Regions from separate parts of the Streptomyces sp. NPDC054794 genome, predicted to be linked through region 4. Evidence: riboswitches for the same ligand, from Rfam matches in the RefSeq annotation. Region 4 holds a riboswitch; each other region holds the start of a gene.
What was found. A riboswitch is a leader RNA that binds a small molecule or an ion and turns the genes downstream of it on or off. The one in region 4 is predicted to bind S-adenosylmethionine.
Positions count from the first base shown of each region.

Region 1: linked by a shared signal. The riboswitch ahead of ACWGKT_RS07175 (aminotransferase class V-fold PLP-dependent enzyme) and the one ahead of thrC (threonine synthase) in region 4 are both predicted to bind S-adenosylmethionine.
Region 2: linked by a shared signal. The riboswitch ahead of ACWGKT_RS42170 (glutathione S-transferase C-terminal domain-containing protein) and the one ahead of thrC (threonine synthase) in region 4 are both predicted to bind S-adenosylmethionine.
Region 3: linked by a shared signal. The riboswitch ahead of ACWGKT_RS19530 (putative leader peptide) and the one ahead of thrC (threonine synthase) in region 4 are both predicted to bind S-adenosylmethionine.

Region 1 is NZ_JBSHAQ010000005.1:170,103-174,185, reverse strand. Features, by position in the region: gene qcrB (cytochrome bc1 complex cytochrome b subunit) at 1-503, shown strand, start outside; gene trpD (anthranilate phosphoribosyltransferase) at 641-1,705, shown strand; SAM riboswitch class IV at 1,792-1,908, shown strand; gene ACWGKT_RS07175 (aminotransferase class V-fold PLP-dependent enzyme) at 2,099-3,460, shown strand; gene ACWGKT_RS07170 (Lrp/AsnC family transcriptional regulator) at 4,035-4,083, opposite strand, start outside.
Region 2 is NZ_JBSHAQ010000066.1:44,934-49,016, reverse strand. Features, by position in the region: gene ACWGKT_RS42185 (GNAT family N-acetyltransferase) at 1-56, shown strand, start outside; gene ssuE (NADPH-dependent FMN reductase) at 390-947, shown strand; partial or broken gene ACWGKT_RS42175 (LLM class flavin-dependent oxidoreductase) at 1,007-1,197, shown strand; gene ACWGKT_RS42170 (glutathione S-transferase C-terminal domain-containing protein) at 1,275-2,057, opposite strand; SAM riboswitch class IV at 2,271-2,415, opposite strand; gene ACWGKT_RS42165 (hypothetical protein) at 2,572-2,706, shown strand; gene ACWGKT_RS42160 (amino acid ABC transporter permease) at 2,874-3,878, shown strand; gene ACWGKT_RS42155 (amino acid ABC transporter ATP-binding protein) at 3,875-4,083, shown strand, end outside.
Region 3 is NZ_JBSHAQ010000017.1:31,236-35,318, reverse strand. Features, by position in the region: gene ACWGKT_RS19540 (hypothetical protein) at 164-301, shown strand; partial or broken gene ACWGKT_RS19535 (DUF1684 domain-containing protein) at 861-1,187, shown strand; SAM riboswitch class IV at 1,276-1,389, shown strand; gene ACWGKT_RS19530 (putative leader peptide) at 1,424-1,540, shown strand; gene ACWGKT_RS19525 (ABC transporter substrate-binding protein) at 1,759-3,378, shown strand; gene ACWGKT_RS19520 (ABC transporter permease) at 3,382-4,083, shown strand, end outside.
Region 4 is NZ_JBSHAQ010000044.1:59,613-63,695, reverse strand. Features, by position in the region: gene ACWGKT_RS35255 (alpha,alpha-trehalose-phosphate synthase (UDP-forming)) at 1-961, opposite strand, end outside; gene ACWGKT_RS35250 (glucosyl-3-phosphoglycerate synthase) at 1,047-1,991, opposite strand; SAM riboswitch class I at 2,121-2,266, shown strand; gene thrC (threonine synthase) at 2,285-3,568, shown strand; gene ACWGKT_RS35240 (ubiquitin-like small modifier protein 1) at 3,565-3,840, shown strand.

The DNA.
Region 1 (4,083 bases), on a different contig from region 4:
CCCCCACGCGCACCGGCCTCGGTGTCGCCTGGATGACGGTGTACCTGACGCTGCTGATCGGCGGCGGCAACGACCTGTGGGCCACGCACTTCCACCTGTCGATCAACGCGGTCACCTGGTTCGTCCGGATCTTCGTGTTCGTCGGACCGGTTCTCGCGTTCCTCATCACCAAGCGGATCTGCCTCGGCCTGCAGCGCCGGGACCGGGACAAGGTGCTGCACGGTCGCGAGACCGGCATCATCAAGCGCCTGCCGCACGGTGAGTTCATCGAGGTCCACGAGCCGCTCAGCCAGGAGCAGCTGCACACCCTCACGGCTCACCACCAGTACGAGCCGGCCGAGATCGGCCCGCTGGTCGACGAGAACGGTGTCGAGCGCAAGGTGGCGGGCACGCAGAAGCTGCGCGCCAAGCTCAGCGACGCGCTCTACGGCGAGGACTCCCAGATCCCGAAGCCCACCGTCGAGGAGTACAAGGAGATCACGAGCGGCCACGGCCACCACTGATCGCTGCGCACGCCACGCCACGGCAGGGGCCCCGTCCGGTGTTCGGACGGGGCCCTTCGCCGTGTCCTGCGGCTGGATAGGGTGGACCTCGTCGAGACTCGCGTTCCGGAATCCGGGACCTCACCCAGGAGCGGCTTATGAGCGCTGTGACCCCCGCTGGAGGCGACACCGCGGCGGGCCGTTCCTGGCCCGAGGTACTGAACGCCCTGCTCGACGGCCGTGACCAGAGCGCCGACGCGACGGCCTGGGCCATGGACCGGATCATGCGCGGCGAGGCGACCGACGCGCAGATCGCCGGGTTCGTGGTGGCCCTGCGGGCCAAGGGCGAAACCGTCGAGGAGATCACCGGTGTGGTCCGGGCGATGTACGAGCACGCCAAGGTGATCGAGGTGTCGGGCCGTACGGTCGACATCGTCGGCACCGGCGGCGACGGCGCGAAGACGGTGAACATCTCCACCATGTCGGCGCTCGTGGTGGCCGGCACGGGCGCGAAGGTCGTCAAGCACGGCAACCGCGCGGCCTCGTCCGCCTCGGGTTCCTCGGACGTCCTGGAGAAGCTCGGCGTCAACCTCGACCTGACCCCCCAGCGGGTGGCCGAGGTGGCGGAGGAGGCGGGCATCACCTTCTGCTTCGCGGTCAAGTTCCACCCGGCGCTGCGTCATGTCGCCGCGGCGCGCGGCCAGTTGGGCATCCGGACCGTCTTCAACGCCCTCGGCCCGCTGACCAACCCGGCGAAGGTGAAGTCCCAGGCGATCGGTGTCGCCGACCCGCGCATGGCGCCGATCATCGCGGGCGTCCTCGCCGAACGCGGCAACTCCTCCCTGGTGTTCCGCGGCGACGACGGTCTCGACGAGCTGACCACGACGTCCACCTCCCACGTCTGGGTCGTCCGGGACGGCAAGGTCTCCGAGGAGACCTTCGACCCGCGCGACGTCGGCCTCGAACTGGTGCCGGTGGACGCCCTGCGCGGCGCCGACCCGTCCTACAACGCGGAGGTCGCGCGGCGCCTGCTGGACGGCGAGAAGGGCCCGGTACGGGACGCGGTGCTGCTGAACTCGGCGGCGGCCCTGGTGGCTCTGGAGCCGACGGGGGAGCCGCTGGCCGAGCAGCTGCGGGCCGGCATGGCCAAGGCGGCGGAGTCGATCGACTCGGGGGCGGCCAAGCGCACGCTGGAGCGCTGGGTGGCGGTCAGCAACGCCTGACCCCCGGCACGATGTGACGCGGGGCGCAGTCCGGATGCCGGACTGCGCCTTGCGCTTCGAAGATCGTGTGGCAGGATACTGAACCAGGTCATGAGTGACAGTCATTCGGCCCCGGCCGACTGTCCGGCAACCCTCCGTCCGTGGCGGGGTGCCCCGGGTGAAGACCAGGTCGCAGGCAACGAGGTCTGCGGCAAGCGCGGACCCCTCGCCCGCTCCGCAGGAGCGCAGTACCAGGGGTCCTGGTCGTCGAGGGAGCCTTCCGTGAGCAAGCGAATGCGATAGGGCCGCAGAGCCCCGCCTCCGCACACCCCTTTTCACCCTTTCCCATGTCGAGCCGTGCCCGAGGCACGTGTGCTCGCGTGGTGTTCACACCTGCCTCACGGGAGTACCCCCATGTCTGTCTCCACCGCTGTCCCCGCCCAGTCCGTTTGTGCCCCGCTGCCCGTTCTGGGCCGGGATGTCACCGTCCCGCTCGTGACCGGCGGCGAAGTCACCTACGCGGCCCTCGACTACGCGGCGAGCGCCCCCGCCCTCCAGCGCGTCTGGGACGACGTGGCGGCCTACGCGCCGTACTACGGCAGCGTCCACCGCGGTGCCGGCTACCTCTCGCAGCTCTCCACCGACCTCTTCGAGACCGCCCGCAGGACGGTCGCCGAGTTCCTCGACTGCCGCGAGGCCGACCAGGTCATCTTCACCCGGTCCACCACCGACTCGCTCAACCTGCTCGCCGCCGCGCTGCCCGCCGACTGCCAGGTCTTCGTCTTCGAGACCGAGCACCACGCCTCCCTCCTGCCCTGGAAGGACGCCCGGGTCACCTACCTGGACGCCCCGCGCACCCCGCGGCGGGCCGTCGAGACGCTGGAGCGCGCCCTGGCCGAACGGGACCCGCACGGACCGGCCCTGGTCTGCGTCACCGGCGCCTCGAACGTCACCGGCGAGCTGTGGCCGGTCCGTGAGCTGGCCGCCGCCGCGCACGCGCACGGCGCCCGGATCGTCCTGGACGCCGCCCAGCTGGCCCCGCACCACCCGGTCTCCGTCCAGGACCTCGAGGTCGACTGGGTCGCCTTCTCCGGGCACAAGCTGTACGCCCCGTTCGGTACCGGCGTCCTGGCCGGCCGCGCCGACTGGTTGCGCGCGGCCGAGCCCTACCTCGCGGGCGGCGGCGCGAGCCGCGCGGTCACGCGGCGCGAGGACGGGGGAGTGGACGTGGAGTGGCACGAGACCGCCGCCCGCCACGAGGCCGGCTCGCCGAACGTCATCGGCGCCTATGCCGTCGCGTCCGCCTGCAAGGCGCTCACGGAGGCGGGCTTCGAGGCCCTGGTCGCCCGCGAGCGGTACCTGGTCGACACCGTCCGCGCGGGCCTGGCGGAGGTCCCCGAGGTCAGGATCCTGTCCCTCTTCGGCGACGACGCCCCCCGCGTCGGTGTCCTGTCCTTCGTGGTCGAGGGCTGGAACAGCTCCCACTTCGCCGCCGCGCTCTCCGCCGAGTACGGCATCGGCGTCCGCGACGGCCTCTTCTGCGCCCACCCGCTGGTGCGCACCCTCCTCGGCGGCGACCCGCAGGCCCAGGGCGAGTGCGGCGCCCCCGAGGCCGCCCCCGGCGAGAAGTCCCTCAACGCCATCCGCGTCAGCTTCGGCGCGGGCACCCCGGACGAGCACGTCGAACGCTTCGTCGGTGCCGTGCGGGAACTGGTCCGCGACGGCGCCAAGTGGCAGTACCGCACCCAGGACGGCCGCTGCGTCCCGGCGGTCTGACCACGGCACTACGCGGCCCGGGGTGCTCGCAGCGGCGCCTTCGGGCGGTCGTCGTACAGGTCCCCGGCGGGGGCGCTGGGGGTGGGTGCGGAACGCACGTCGAGTGCTTCGTCGGTGCCGTGCGGGAACTGGCCCTTGACGGCGCCAAGTGGCAGTACCGCACCCAGGACGGCCGCTGTGTTCCGGCGGTCTGACCACGGCACTACGCGGCCCGGGGTGTTCGCGGCAGCGCCTTCGGGCGGTCGTCGTACAGGTCCCCGGCGGGGGCGCTGGGGGTGGGTGCGGAACGCACGTCGAGTGCTTCGTCGGTGCCGTGAAGGGACTGGCCCTTGACGGCGCGAAGTGGCGGCTCCGCACCGAGGGCGGCCGCCGCGTCGCGGCGGCCTGACCCCGGCATTACGGCCCGGGGGCGCTCGTGGCGGCGTCCTCGGGCGGTCGTCGCGCAGGCCCCCGGCCGGGGCGCTGGGAGGTAGGTGCGGACGAGCACGTCGAGTGCTTCGTCGGTGCCGGCCGTCTGGACACGGCGCTGCGGCCCGGGGGCGTTCGTCGCGAAGGCCCCCGGCCAGGGGCCGTCCTAGTTGTCCAGACCGATGGAGAACGCCGCCTCCAGGTCGTGCTGGGAG
Region 2 (4,083 bases), on a different contig from region 4:
CCGGCGGCTACGGGCGGATCCACCTGACCACCGGTCCGCGCAGGACCTGTACCTGACGACCGGCCACATCCCGCTGTTCGACACCGGGGCCGATCCGGAAACACTCGGCCCCCCTTCAAAAAGCACGTGCCGGTCGCACCACACACACGGCCGCCACCGGGAAGACGGACGTCGTCGGTACCGACTCCGGGGCCGGCGCTCCCCTCCAGGGCCTCATCGCGGCCCCCAACAAGAAGGACCCAGCGCTCAGGGCGAGCGGCACTCGACGAGATCCGGACTGCCCACGACCAACAAGCAGCCGTCGCAGGGCTACGGGGCCGCACTACGCCGTGGCACGCGGCCCTGCCCCGCGAATCCCACACCAACCTCACGCTCCCGAAGGGTCCGTCATGGCCACCGTCCTGTCCGTCTCCGGAAGTCCCTCCGCCACCTCTCGTACCGCCAGCCTGCTGCGCCACCTGGACGCGTGGCTCACGGCCCAGGGACACGAGGTGATCCCCCTGGACGTCCGCACCATTCCCGCCGAGGCGTTGCTCGGCGCCGACTTCCGGCACCCGGCGGTCATCGAGGCGACCGGACTGTTCGCCCGCGCCGATGGCCTCGTGATCGGCACGCCCGTCTACAAGGCCGCCTACTCCGGGCTGCTGAAGTCGTTGCTCGATCTGCTGCCGCAGTACGCCCTGACCGGCAAGACGGTCCTGCCACTCGCGACCGGCGGGACCACGGCGCACGTCCTGGCGATCGACTACGCGCTGCGCCCGGTGCTCAGTTCCATGGGCGCCGCGCACATCGTCCAGGGCTGGTTCACGCTGGACAAGGACATCGCGGTGGGCGACGACGGCACGCTGACCCTCGCACCGGGTCCCGCCGAGGCCCTCGCACAGGTCGTCGACCGGTTCTCCGACGCCCTCGGCGACCGTACGGCCCTCTTGGCGGCCGCCGGATGAGCACGGTGACTGCCGACGACGAACGAGTGGCCGACGACGAGCGCAAGGCGTGAGCCCCCGTGAGCCTCACCTTCCACTGGTTCCTGCCCACCAACGGTGACAGCCGTCATGTCGTCGGCGGCGGCCACGGCAGCCCGGCCACCGCGACCCGCGGTGACGGCCGCCGAGCATCAGCCACCTCACGCAGATCGCCCGCGCCGCCGAGGACCTCGGCTTCACCGGCGCACTGACCCCCACCGGCGCCTGGTGCCCTGTACGACAGTTCGCTGGAGGAATGGTCCCAGGATCCGTCCCGGCCGCTCGCCACGGGCACCACAGTGCCGGGGCTCACGCCGCGTCGGGCACCGCGCCGGTGCTGCCCCGGAAGGCGGGGTGGTCGCCGAGGCGGCCCACGTAGTCCCGGAGCCGGGGGTGCGAGCTGAGGGTGCCGGCCGGGCCGAGATGGACGAGCGCCACCCACAGGTCCACGTCCGCTGCCGTCAGGTCCTCGCCCAGCGCATAGGGCTGTCCGGCGAGCCGACGCTCCAACCGGTCCAGTGCCGCCGATCGACTTGAGGGCTTGGCGGCCGGGGTGACGTCCCGGTCCAGCACGTCACGGAGCGCGTCGATGTCCGCGGCGAGGGCCGGCGGGCGCAGCACGGAGGGGCAGGCTCCGTCGTGGCCGGACAGCAGGCCCGCGAGGTCGCGGAGGATGTCGGGGGTGTGGTTGCTGACGATGCGCCCGCTCCACCGGTCGCACAGCGCGGGCGCCGTCAGTGGTCCGTCGTAGTGGCGCACCGTGGCTTCGTACGCACGGCGCAGTGATGCGTAGGCGTCGGGTGTCTCGGCGGGATGAGCCAGGAGTGTGGTGGCGACCGAGTCCTTCACGCCGAGCAGGTCGAGGCTGATGGAGATGCGCAGCGAGCGGGGACAACTCCCCGACAGGAACAGCTCGTAGCGGTGCGGTGCCGGGTAGAAGCCGCCGGCCAGACCGACGCCGATACGGCTGTGGAAGCGGTGGGGGACGGGGGACGGTACGGCCGCTCTGGGGCGATGGTCCGAAGCGAACGAACTCTGGTCACCAGCGCAGGGGTTGTCTGTGCTGCTGCTGCCTGAAGCTGTCTCGGGCATGACTCTCCCTTTGGGAACGAGGAAGCCACCGCCGCCTTGTGGGCACCAGCGGCCGAATGCGGAGCGACTGCGCTTGTCGCACTGGTCCGGACGGTACGGACCGAGGGCGGATCAGTAAGCGCTGGAGACACGTGACAGATCGATGTGCAGGCGCCTCGTCAAGCCGTTCCAGGGCATTCCCACCAGTCCCACCTCCGGGGCTCGCGAGACGCGAGACCACGCTTGCCCCGCCGCACCGGCGGGACCCGGTCGTCACCCGGGGCACCCCGTCGCGGTGGAAGGGTTGCCTGTCAGCGAGCCGGGGCCGATGACCACGTGAGCGGGGCGAACCCGCGCCGTGGCGCTGACAATCGTGACCGTCCACGTCAGTTTCGGTGAGCTCCGTGACGCCGTCAAGAAGGCCGGGGATGTGGTCTCACCTGGTGGTCACGCGCATTGACATTCTTTTCGCGACCTGCCTAACTTGCGGCGCATACCGAGATGCCCCAGGGCCGGAGAAGTGAGGGTGACAGCGATGTACGCAGCTGACGGGACGGCCGCATGGCGGCGCCTCGGCCGCGTCCTGCTGTGCGCGGACCGCTCCGTGGACCTGCTGCGCGTCAACAGCGCGCTGTGTACGGGCGCTTGCCGTTCCCTCTGCCAAGGCTGACGGCTTTCTGAGTCTTTGACGACCACCGCTGTCGCGGTGTGCCCTCTCCCCGCCCAGCCCCTCGTTCGGCGTGTACCCGTGCGCCGACTCGTGCCGAGCCGTTCCCGGCCCGTGCGGTGCTGCCGCTTTCCGCGGTCCTGGGTGTCCAAAACCGATGGAGCCCCTCCATGAGTGAACCTGCCGGCGTCGCTGTGTCCTCCGGATCAGCACCGCCCGCCGAGACGATCCCCCGCCCCGACACCCCCGCCGTGCCCAAGCCCCTGGCGGCGCAGCGAGTCCTTCCGCTCCGGCGTCCCGGCCGCTGGATCATCACGGCCGTCGTGCTCGTGCTGGTCGCTCAGATCACCCACGGGTTGGTGACCAACCCGTTCTACCAGTGGGACCGTTTCCGCTACTGGTTCCTGCGCCCAACCGTCCTCGACGGGTTGCTCGTCACCCTCGAAGTGACCGCGTTCAGCGCGGTGTTGGGGCTGCTCGGCGGGATCCTGATCGCGCTCGGGCGGCTCTCCGGGAGTCCGGTGCTGCGTGCGGTGAGCTGGGTGTACACCTGGCTGTTCCGGTCCGTGCCGCTGATCGTCGTGCTGATCTTCCTCTACAACTTCTCCGCCCTGTACCAGACGTTGAGCCTCGGGGTGCCCTTCGGGCCCGCCTTCTTCACCTTCGACGAGTCGCGGCTCGCCACCGATATGGCGGTCGCCGTCGTCGGCCTCAGCCTCAACGAGGCGGCCTACGCCTCCGAAGTGGTGCGCGGCGGAATCCTCTCCGTCGACCAGGGCCAGCACGAGGCCGCCGCCGCGCTCGGCCTGCCCCAGAGCTACCAGTTCACGCGGATCGTCTTCCCGCAGGCGCTCAGGTCCATCACCCCGAACTACGTCAACCAGCTGATCGGCCTGATCAAGGGCACGTCCCTGGTGTTCTACGTGTCGCTGCTCGACCTGTTCGGCTCGGTGCAGACGATGGGCAGCACCTATCCCGGCGACATCGTGCCGCTGTTGCTGGTCGCCACCGTCTGGTACCTGATCCTCACGAGTGCCGTGTCGGTCGTCCAGTTCTACGTCGAGCGGTACTTCGCCCGGGGCGCCACCCGCACCCTGCCGCCGACCCCGTTGCAGAAGCTCCGCACCGGCCTGCGAGACCTGCGGGAACGTGCGCGCAGGGAGGCCGCCGTATGAGCACCGACACCGCCGGGACCCTGGCTGCATCGCCCGCCGCCGTCGAGGTCCACGACGTGCACAAGTGGTACGGCACCCATCGCGTGCTGGACGGCATCGACCTGATCGTGCGGCCCGGTGAGGTCACCGTGATCCTCGGCCCGTCCGGCTCCGGGAAGTCCACGCTGCTGCGGGTCATCAACCACCTGGAGAAGCCCGAGGTCGG
Region 3 (4,083 bases), on a different contig from region 4:
GCCTCTGTTCCCGTTGCCGACTATGCCGGCGTCGCGCCTGCGGCTCTTTCGGATCGTTCGGCCCTGTTTCACCGCCCTGTCCTTCCCGGTGTTCGGTCACCTGGCGGCGGGCAAGGCTACGGATACCGGCCGACGGCGCTATTGATCGCCGCTTTCGGTCGCCGTGGCTACGGCTCAACGCAGGCTCGCCAGGGACGGCCTGGCCGAGATCAACGCCGCTCACTGCGAGCGGCTGGACCAGGTCTTCGATGCCGCCGAGCACGGCGTCTCGGCCGACCGCCGCACTGCATCGCTCATGTGACACCCGGCCGCGGGACCGGGGCGCAGCAGGTCAGCTTGATGCCGAGGTGGGCTTGGGTTGCAGAGGATCTGCCGACTGGCCGGCGACGAGCGTCCACGGGATGACCCACGCGGGCACTTGTCCACCGAAGCGAGGCCCAAGCGCTTCGCTTCCCGATGTTGTCCAGGTGTCGCGCCTTACGCGCACTGAGGCGGGCACTCGCTGACGACGACGCGCTTCACAGCCCGGACCCGAGGCGGCGGGCGCGGGCCGGTCGGAGGAGGCTGAACCGTGCCTCCTCCAGCGTGGGACCAGGTGTGCAGCGTCCCCGGGTGCACACCCAGGTCCTCGGCCGCCTCCGGGATCGGCTTGCCCGTCTCGATCACGATGCGCACAGCACCCTCAGGGGCTCGGTCTCGTACTCCTGCTGCTTGGACCCCATGACCTTGGCAGGCTCCACGCTACGAGGGCACCCTCAGAGGGAGTGCGCCGACAGCTCTGTCCGAGCTGCTGTGACGATGGTGAAGCCGGGAAGCGGCGAGGGGCCAACTCACGGGCTATGTGCGGCCAGTCGACCTGCCATGTCTACGACGCTCCGGGCAGGGTCGAGTTCGAGTTCGACGGGCGCCCGCTGTCACTGACCGCGTTCCCCGGCCACGGTGCGGGACGGCTGATGGTGCTGTTCACCGACGCGACCTCCGGGGTCACCACCTACGCCGCCAACCGGGCCCTGGCCCTCGATCCGCCCGCCGCCGACGGTACGGTCGTCCTGGACTTCAACCGGGCCGCGAACCTGCCGTGCGCCTACACGGACCTGGCCACCTGCCCGCTGCCCCCGGCCGAGAACCGGCTGCCGGTGGCGATCGAGGCCGGCCAGAAGATCCCCCGCGAGCGCGGCGGCTCCTGAGCTGGACGCGCTCTCGCCCCGACTCCCCTTACAGGGCGTCCTTTTGCGCCATTGACGTACGACAAGACCGCTCCGTACGGTCACGAACGGCATTGAGTGTCAGCGTCAAGCCCTGGCTCGCTGACCGGCAACCCTCCCGCGCGGTGGGGTGCTCCAGGTGAAAGCCCGGCGGGATCACCGAGGATCTCCGCAAGCGCGTGGCCCCGTGACCAGGGCCGGATTGGTGGAGGACCGATATGCGGCACGGTGGTGACCTCAGCGCCCGCTTCGCTGGCGCCACCGTGTTCTCCCGGCTCTCGCGTCGGCGCCACATCGACCTCAAGCGCTCGACCAGCTGTCTCTGTCAGGTCTGACGGGCCTTCCCGCCGCTGGTCGCGGTACGGCATCTGTCGTCGCCGCACCCGCCTGCGCCTGATCTCCGTCTGTCTTTGATCCCCCCTTTTTCCTTCTGATCCCCGTTTGCACAGCCCTCCCCCGGCACCGGCGTCGCGCCGGCCGGGGCCGCACGCCCACGCACGGCCGTGCCCTGCACCACACCCGTGCCTGGTGACACGAGTAGGAGAAGCCCTCCGTGACTGCACTTTCCGATGTCGGAACCTCCCGGTGGGCGGCACTGACCGCCCTTGTGACCACCAGTGTTCTGCTGACCGCCTGCGGCTCCGGCGGCGGCGATTCCGGCAGCGGCGCCGGGCAGCCCAAGTCCGGCGGCACCCTGACCTTCGCGGTGGGTTCGGACGCCGGCTGCGTGGATCCGCAGCAGGTCGCCAGCAACGACACCATCTACTCGGTGCGCCAGATCGTGGACTCACTGACCGACCAGGACCCCAGGACCGGCAAGATCGTGCCGTGGCTGGCGAAGAGCTGGGATGTCAGCTCCGACGCCACGACGTTCACGTTCCATCTGAGGTCGGGCGTCACCTTCAGCGACGGCTCGAAGCTGACCGCGCAGGTGGTCAAGGACAACTTCGACGCGGTGCCGAAGCTCGGCGCCCTGGGGACGCTCGCCGAGGGCTATCTGAGCGGTGTCAAGAGCACCACGGTGGTCGACCCGCTCACCGTCAAGGTGACCTTCAGCCAGCCCAACGCCCAGTTCCTGCAGGCCACTTCGACCCACTCCCTGGGGATCGAGTCGTCGGCGAGCGTGAAGAAGACCCCGCAGCAGAAGTGCAGCGACGGGGTGATCGGGTCCGGGCCCTTCGTGTTGAAGCAGTACGTGCAGAACCAGTCGATCACCCTGGCCAAGCGCACGGGATACGCGTGGGGTTCCTCGCGGTGGAGCAAGAAGGGCGAGGCGTACCTGGACAAGCTGGTGTTCAAGGTCGTCCCGGAGGCGGGCGTACGGGCCGGAAGTCTCCAGTCCGGCCAGGTCGACGCGATCAGCAGCGTGGGCAAGGCCAACGAGGCGGCGCTCAAGGGCGGTCAGGTCACGCTCCAGCGACGGGCCAATCCCGGCGTCGTGTTCGGTCTCGGTCTCAACAACTCGCGGCCCGCTGTGAAGGATGCCAAGGTACGCCAGGCAATTCTGTTGGCCGTCGACCGGCAGCAGCTCGCCGACACCGTCTTCCCCACCGGCACCCAGGCGGCGACCAGCGTCCTTGCGCACACCACACCCGACTACACCAGCCTCGCCTCCGACCTGACGTCCGACGCGGCCAAAGCCAAGTCGCTGCTGGACGCGGCCGGCTGGAAGACCGGCAGCGACGGCATCCGCACCAAGGACAACAAGAAGCTGAGCCTGACCATCGACTGGATACCCAACTCGGCCACCAACCAGCCCGCGTTGGAACTGATCCAGCAGCAGCTCAAGGCCGTCGGTGTCGACGTGTCCCTCAAGCAGCTCCAGGTCACCCAGCTGGCGCCGACGCTCCAGTCCGGCGACTACGACGCGGCCTGGGGGAACGTCACCCGTGCCGACCCGGACATCCTGCGCAGCTCCTTCTCCACCCAGCTGGCCAACTTCTACCACCTGCCTGCGAGTTCCCTCGACACGGCGCTCTCCGAACAGGCCGCGACCGTCGACCCGGCCAAGCGCAAGCAACTGGTCACCCAGGCACAGCAGTCGCTCGTGCAGAACGCCTACTACGTGCCGGTGGTGGAGCTCCAGACCCAGCTCGGGGTGTCGAAGAAGGTGCACGACCTGAACTTCGACGCCTCCAGCCGGATCCAGCTGCACGACACCTGGATCGGCTAGCGCATGCGCCGCTATGTGATCAAACGGCTCGGCCAGGCGGCCGGGGTGCTGTGGGCGGCCTACACGGTCTCGTTCCTGGTGCTGGACTACCTCCCGGGCGATCCGGTCACGGCGATGGTCAGTGCCGGAATGGACTCGGGGCAGGTCGACCCGCAGCAGATCGCCGCCCTGCGGCACGAATACGGCTTCGACAAGCCGGTGCTGGTGCAGTACGCCGAGTACCTCGGCCGGGCGGTGCGCGGGGACTTCGGCGACTCGGTGTCCACCGGCCGCCCGGTCACCTCGACGCTGGCCGACGCGCTGCCGCAGACCCTCCAGCTGACCGGGGCGGCCCTGCTGCTCGCGGTGGCCCTCGGCGGCGGTCTGGCGGTGCTGGCCACCTATACCTCTCGGCGCTGGCTGCGGCAGCTGCTGCTGTCGCTGCCGCCGCTGGGGGTGTCTGTCCCGACGTTCTGGGTGGGGCTGCTGCTCGTCGAGACGTTCTCCTTCCGGCTGCACTGGTTCCCCGCATTCGGCAACGACGGGTTCAAGGGGCTGGTATTGCCGGCGCTGACTCTGGCGGTGCCGACCGGTGCGCAGATCGCGCAGGTGCTCGCCAAGAGCCTGCTCACCGCACTGGACCAGGCGTATGTGGAGACCGCCCGGGCCAAGGGCGCCGGCCGGTGGCGGGTCCATCTGCGGCACGCGCTGCGCAACGCGTCCCTG
Region 4 (4,083 bases):
AGGCCACGTGCACGACCCGTTCGCGCCACTCGGGACGGTCCTCCAGCAGCTGCCGGTACGCCAGCAGCCCGCGCACGATGTTCTTCGACAGCTCGGTGCGGTCCACCCGGACGATCGTTTTGCGGCCCTCGCCGATCTCCGCGCGCAGCGCGGTCATCCGCTCGGCCACGTCCGGCTCGTGCGCCCGCTTGCGCAGGAAGTCCGCGTCCGCGCCGAGCCCGTGCACGCCGATGCGCGTGCCGGACGGGATCCCGGGGCCGAGCACCGCGTGACAGCAGTCGGTGAACGCGTCCGCCCAGCGCCGGGTGAGGAAGGCCGCGCGGTCGGCGCCGAGGATGCCGCCGAGCAGCTCGGCCGCGATGTCGTCGGGCAGGAGACGGAAGTAGTCCGGCGGGGCCCACGGGGTGTGCGAGAAGTGGCCGATCCGCAGATCGGGCCGGAGCTGCCGGAGCATCCGGGGGGCGAGGGCGAGGTGGTAGTCCTGGATCACCACCGCGGCACCCTGAGCGGCCTCTTCCGCCAGCGCCTCGGCGAAGGCCCGGTTGTAGGCCTCGTACGACGCCCACTGGCGCCGGAACTCCGCGTCGAAGACCGGCTCCAGCGGGGTCTGGTAGAGCATGTGGTGGACGAACCAGAGCACGGAGTTGGCGACGCCGTTGTACGCGTCGGCGAACACCGTCGCGTCGATGTCCAGCATCCGCACCTGCTGGCCGCCGGTCGCGTCCGCGGACAGCCGCCGCCCGCCGTGCGAGCGGCGCACCGCCTCCCGGTCGGCGTCGCTCAGCGCGGCGCACACCCACACCGCGTCGGTGTGCGGCCCGATGGCCGACAGCCCCGAGACCAGCCCGCCGCCACCCCGCTTGGCGTGCAGCGCGCCCGCCGTGCTGTCCGGGCGTACCTCGTACGAAACCGGGCCGCGATTGGACGCGACCAGCACCTCAGCACTGTGCGTGGAAGCCATACGCCTCAACCTAGCCCGGCGCGGAAACGCTCAAACGTACGGTCCACCCGTCCAGGGGGCCGTATACAGCCGTTCTCGACCGGGCTCAGGCCACCCGGCGTGCGGCGTACTCCGCGATCTCCACCATGGGCGGCCGCTCCTCCGTGTCCACCGAGTAGGTGCGTGGCTCGAAGCCGTCCTCGCCCCGTTCGAACTGGGTGAGGGAGGGGCGCACGAGGTGCCCGCGGGCCAGCCTCAGCTGCGCGGTGCGGTAGATCGCGGCGGCCATCCGGCCCAGCGCCTGCCCGTCCTGGTGCCGGTGCTTGCGCACTCCCACGTCGACCTGGGCGAGCGCGTCCAGGCCCACCAGGTGCAGGGCGTCGACCAGCATGCCCAGCTCGACGCCGTACCCGACCGGGAACGGCAGCTGTTCCAGCAGCGAGCGGCGGGCCGCGTACTCGCCGCCCAGCGGCTGCACGAATCCGGCCAGCTGGGGCCAGTGCATGTTCAGCAGCGGGCGGGCCATCAGTTCGGTGACCCGGCCGCCCTGGCCCGCCGCCCCCGCCAGCGGGCGGTCGTACATGCCCTTGACGAGGTCGACGTCCGGCTCGGTGAGCAGCGGGCCGACGATCCCGGAGACGAAGTCGGAGGAGAACTCCCTCAGATCGGCGTCGATGAAGCAGAGGATGTCCCCGCCGGTGACCAGCAGGGAGCGCCACAGCACCTCACCCTTGCCGGGGACGGCCGGCAGGCGCGGCAGGATGTCGTCGCGGTGGACGACCCGGGCGCCCGCGGCGGCGGCCACCGCGGAGGTGCGGTCGGTGGACCCGGAGTCCACGACGACGAGCTCGTCGACGAGCGGCACCTGCCTCATGAGGTCGTGACGGATCACGGCGACGATGTCGCCGACCGTCTCCTCCTCGTTCAGCGCGGGCAGCACGACGGAGACCGACTGACCCGTACGCTGCTTGGCGGCGAGTATCTGGTGGAGGGGGCGGTCGGTCACGGACCAGGAGCGGGTGGCCAGCCAGCGCTCGACTTCTTCCAGCACAGTCAGCGGCTCCTCACGTTGTCTCGCGGTTCGGACGACTATCTCAACTGTCCTGGCCTTCGGTTACAGTCTTGAACAACGCCGATGACCATCGCATGTCGAGGGTCGTGGGCATTTACAACCACATACAGCTCATCCAGAGGGGCAGAGGGAAACGGCCCGATGAAGCCCCGGCAACCCTCCAGTCGGTTCTCCTGACACGTGCAGCGAGGCTCCCGGCTAGGGAAGGTGCCAAATCCGTCTCACGGCGAGATGCGTCGTGAGGAAGATGAGGAGAAAGGGCCTCGCCTCACATGGCTGTGCAGACTGTTGCCACCACCACCGATCGCAGCGTCGACCTCGGTCCCGCCGCCGCCCTGAGCTGCCGCGAGTGTGGTCACCGAGTACCCCTCGGACCCGTGTTCGCCTGCGAGGAGTGTTTCGGCCCGCTGGAGATCGCGTACGACTTCTCGGCCTACGACACCGAGGAACTCCGAGGGCGCATCGAAGCGGGACCCGCGAACATCTGGCGCTACGCGCCGCTGCTGCCCGTCCCCGCGGACGTGGCCGACAAGCCCAACCTGAACCCCGGCTGGACCAAGCTCGTCAAGGCCGATCACCTGGCCGCGGAGCTCGGCGTGACCGGCGGGTTGTACGTGAAGGACGACTCCGGCAACCCGACGCACTCCTTCAAGGACCGGGTGGTCGCCCAGGCGCTGGAGGCGGCTCGCGCCTTCGGCTTCACCACCCTGTCCTGCTCCTCGACCGGCAACCTGGCCGGTGCCGTCGGCGCCGCGGCCGCCCGCGCAGGCCTGCGCTCCTGTGTGTTCATCCCGCACGACCTGGAGCAGGGCAAGGTCGTCATGGCCGCGATCTACGGCGGCGAACTCGTCGGCATCGAGGGCAACTACGACGACGTGAACCGCTTCTGCTCCGAGCTGATCGGCGACCCGGCCGGCGAGGGCTGGGGCTTCGTCAACGTCAACCTGCGGCCGTACTACGCGGAGGGCTCCAAGACCCTGGCGTACGAGATCTGCGAGCAGCTCGGCTGGCGGCTGCCCGACCAGATCGTGGTCCCGATCGCCTCCGGCTCCCAGCTCACGAAGATCGACAAGGGTCTGCAGGAGCTGATCAAGCTCGGTCTGGTCGAGGACCGGCCGTACCGGATCTTCGGTGCGCAGGCCGAGGGCTGCTCCCCGGTGTCCACCGCCTTCAAGGCCGGCCACGACGTCGTCCGCCCGCAGAAGCCGAACACCATCGCCAAGTCCCTCGCCATCGGCAACCCGGCCGACGGCCCGTACGTCCTCGACATCGCGCGCCGCACCGGTGGTGCCGTGGAGGACGTGACGGACGAACAGGTCGTGGACGCCATCAAGCTGCTGGCCCGCACCGAGGGCATCTTCGCCGAGACGGCGGGCGGTGTGACGGTGGGCGTGACGAAGAAGCTCATCGAGAACGGGGTCCTCGACCCGGCTCTCACCACCGTCGTCCTGAACACCGGCGACGGCCTCAAGACCCTCGACGCGGTGGCCGGCACCGGCCTGACCGCCACCATCCGCCCGAACCTGGACTCCTTCCGAGAGGCTGGCCTCGCATGAGCGTGACCGTCCGCATCCCCACCATCCTGCGCACCTACACCGGCGGTCAGGCCGAGGTGACGGCCGAGGGCGCGACCCTCGCCGAGGTCATCGAGAGCCTGGAGAAGAACCACACGGGCATCGCCGCCCGGGTCCTGGACGACCAGGGCAAGCTGCGCCGCTTCGTGAACGTGTACGTCAACGACGACGACGTCCGCTTCGAGCAGGGCCTGGAGACGGCCACCCCGGACGGCGCGGGTGTCTCGATCATTCCGGCCGTCGCGGGCGGCTGATCATTACCTTGGGTAACTTCAGTTACCGATTGTTCATCTGATTGCCCCCTCCGTGAGAGAAGCGGAGGGGGCAATTCAGTGTGGTTGATCGCGGTACAGTTGGGGAACTCGTCGCCGATCCCCGGGTCACGAGCCCCGGATTGATGTCGCACGCCCGACAAGAAGTAGCCAAAGTGCGCGGCCTATTCGCGGCGTATATCCCCTTTGTAGGGCCCGACTTGCCCTGAATTCAGGCGAATTCTC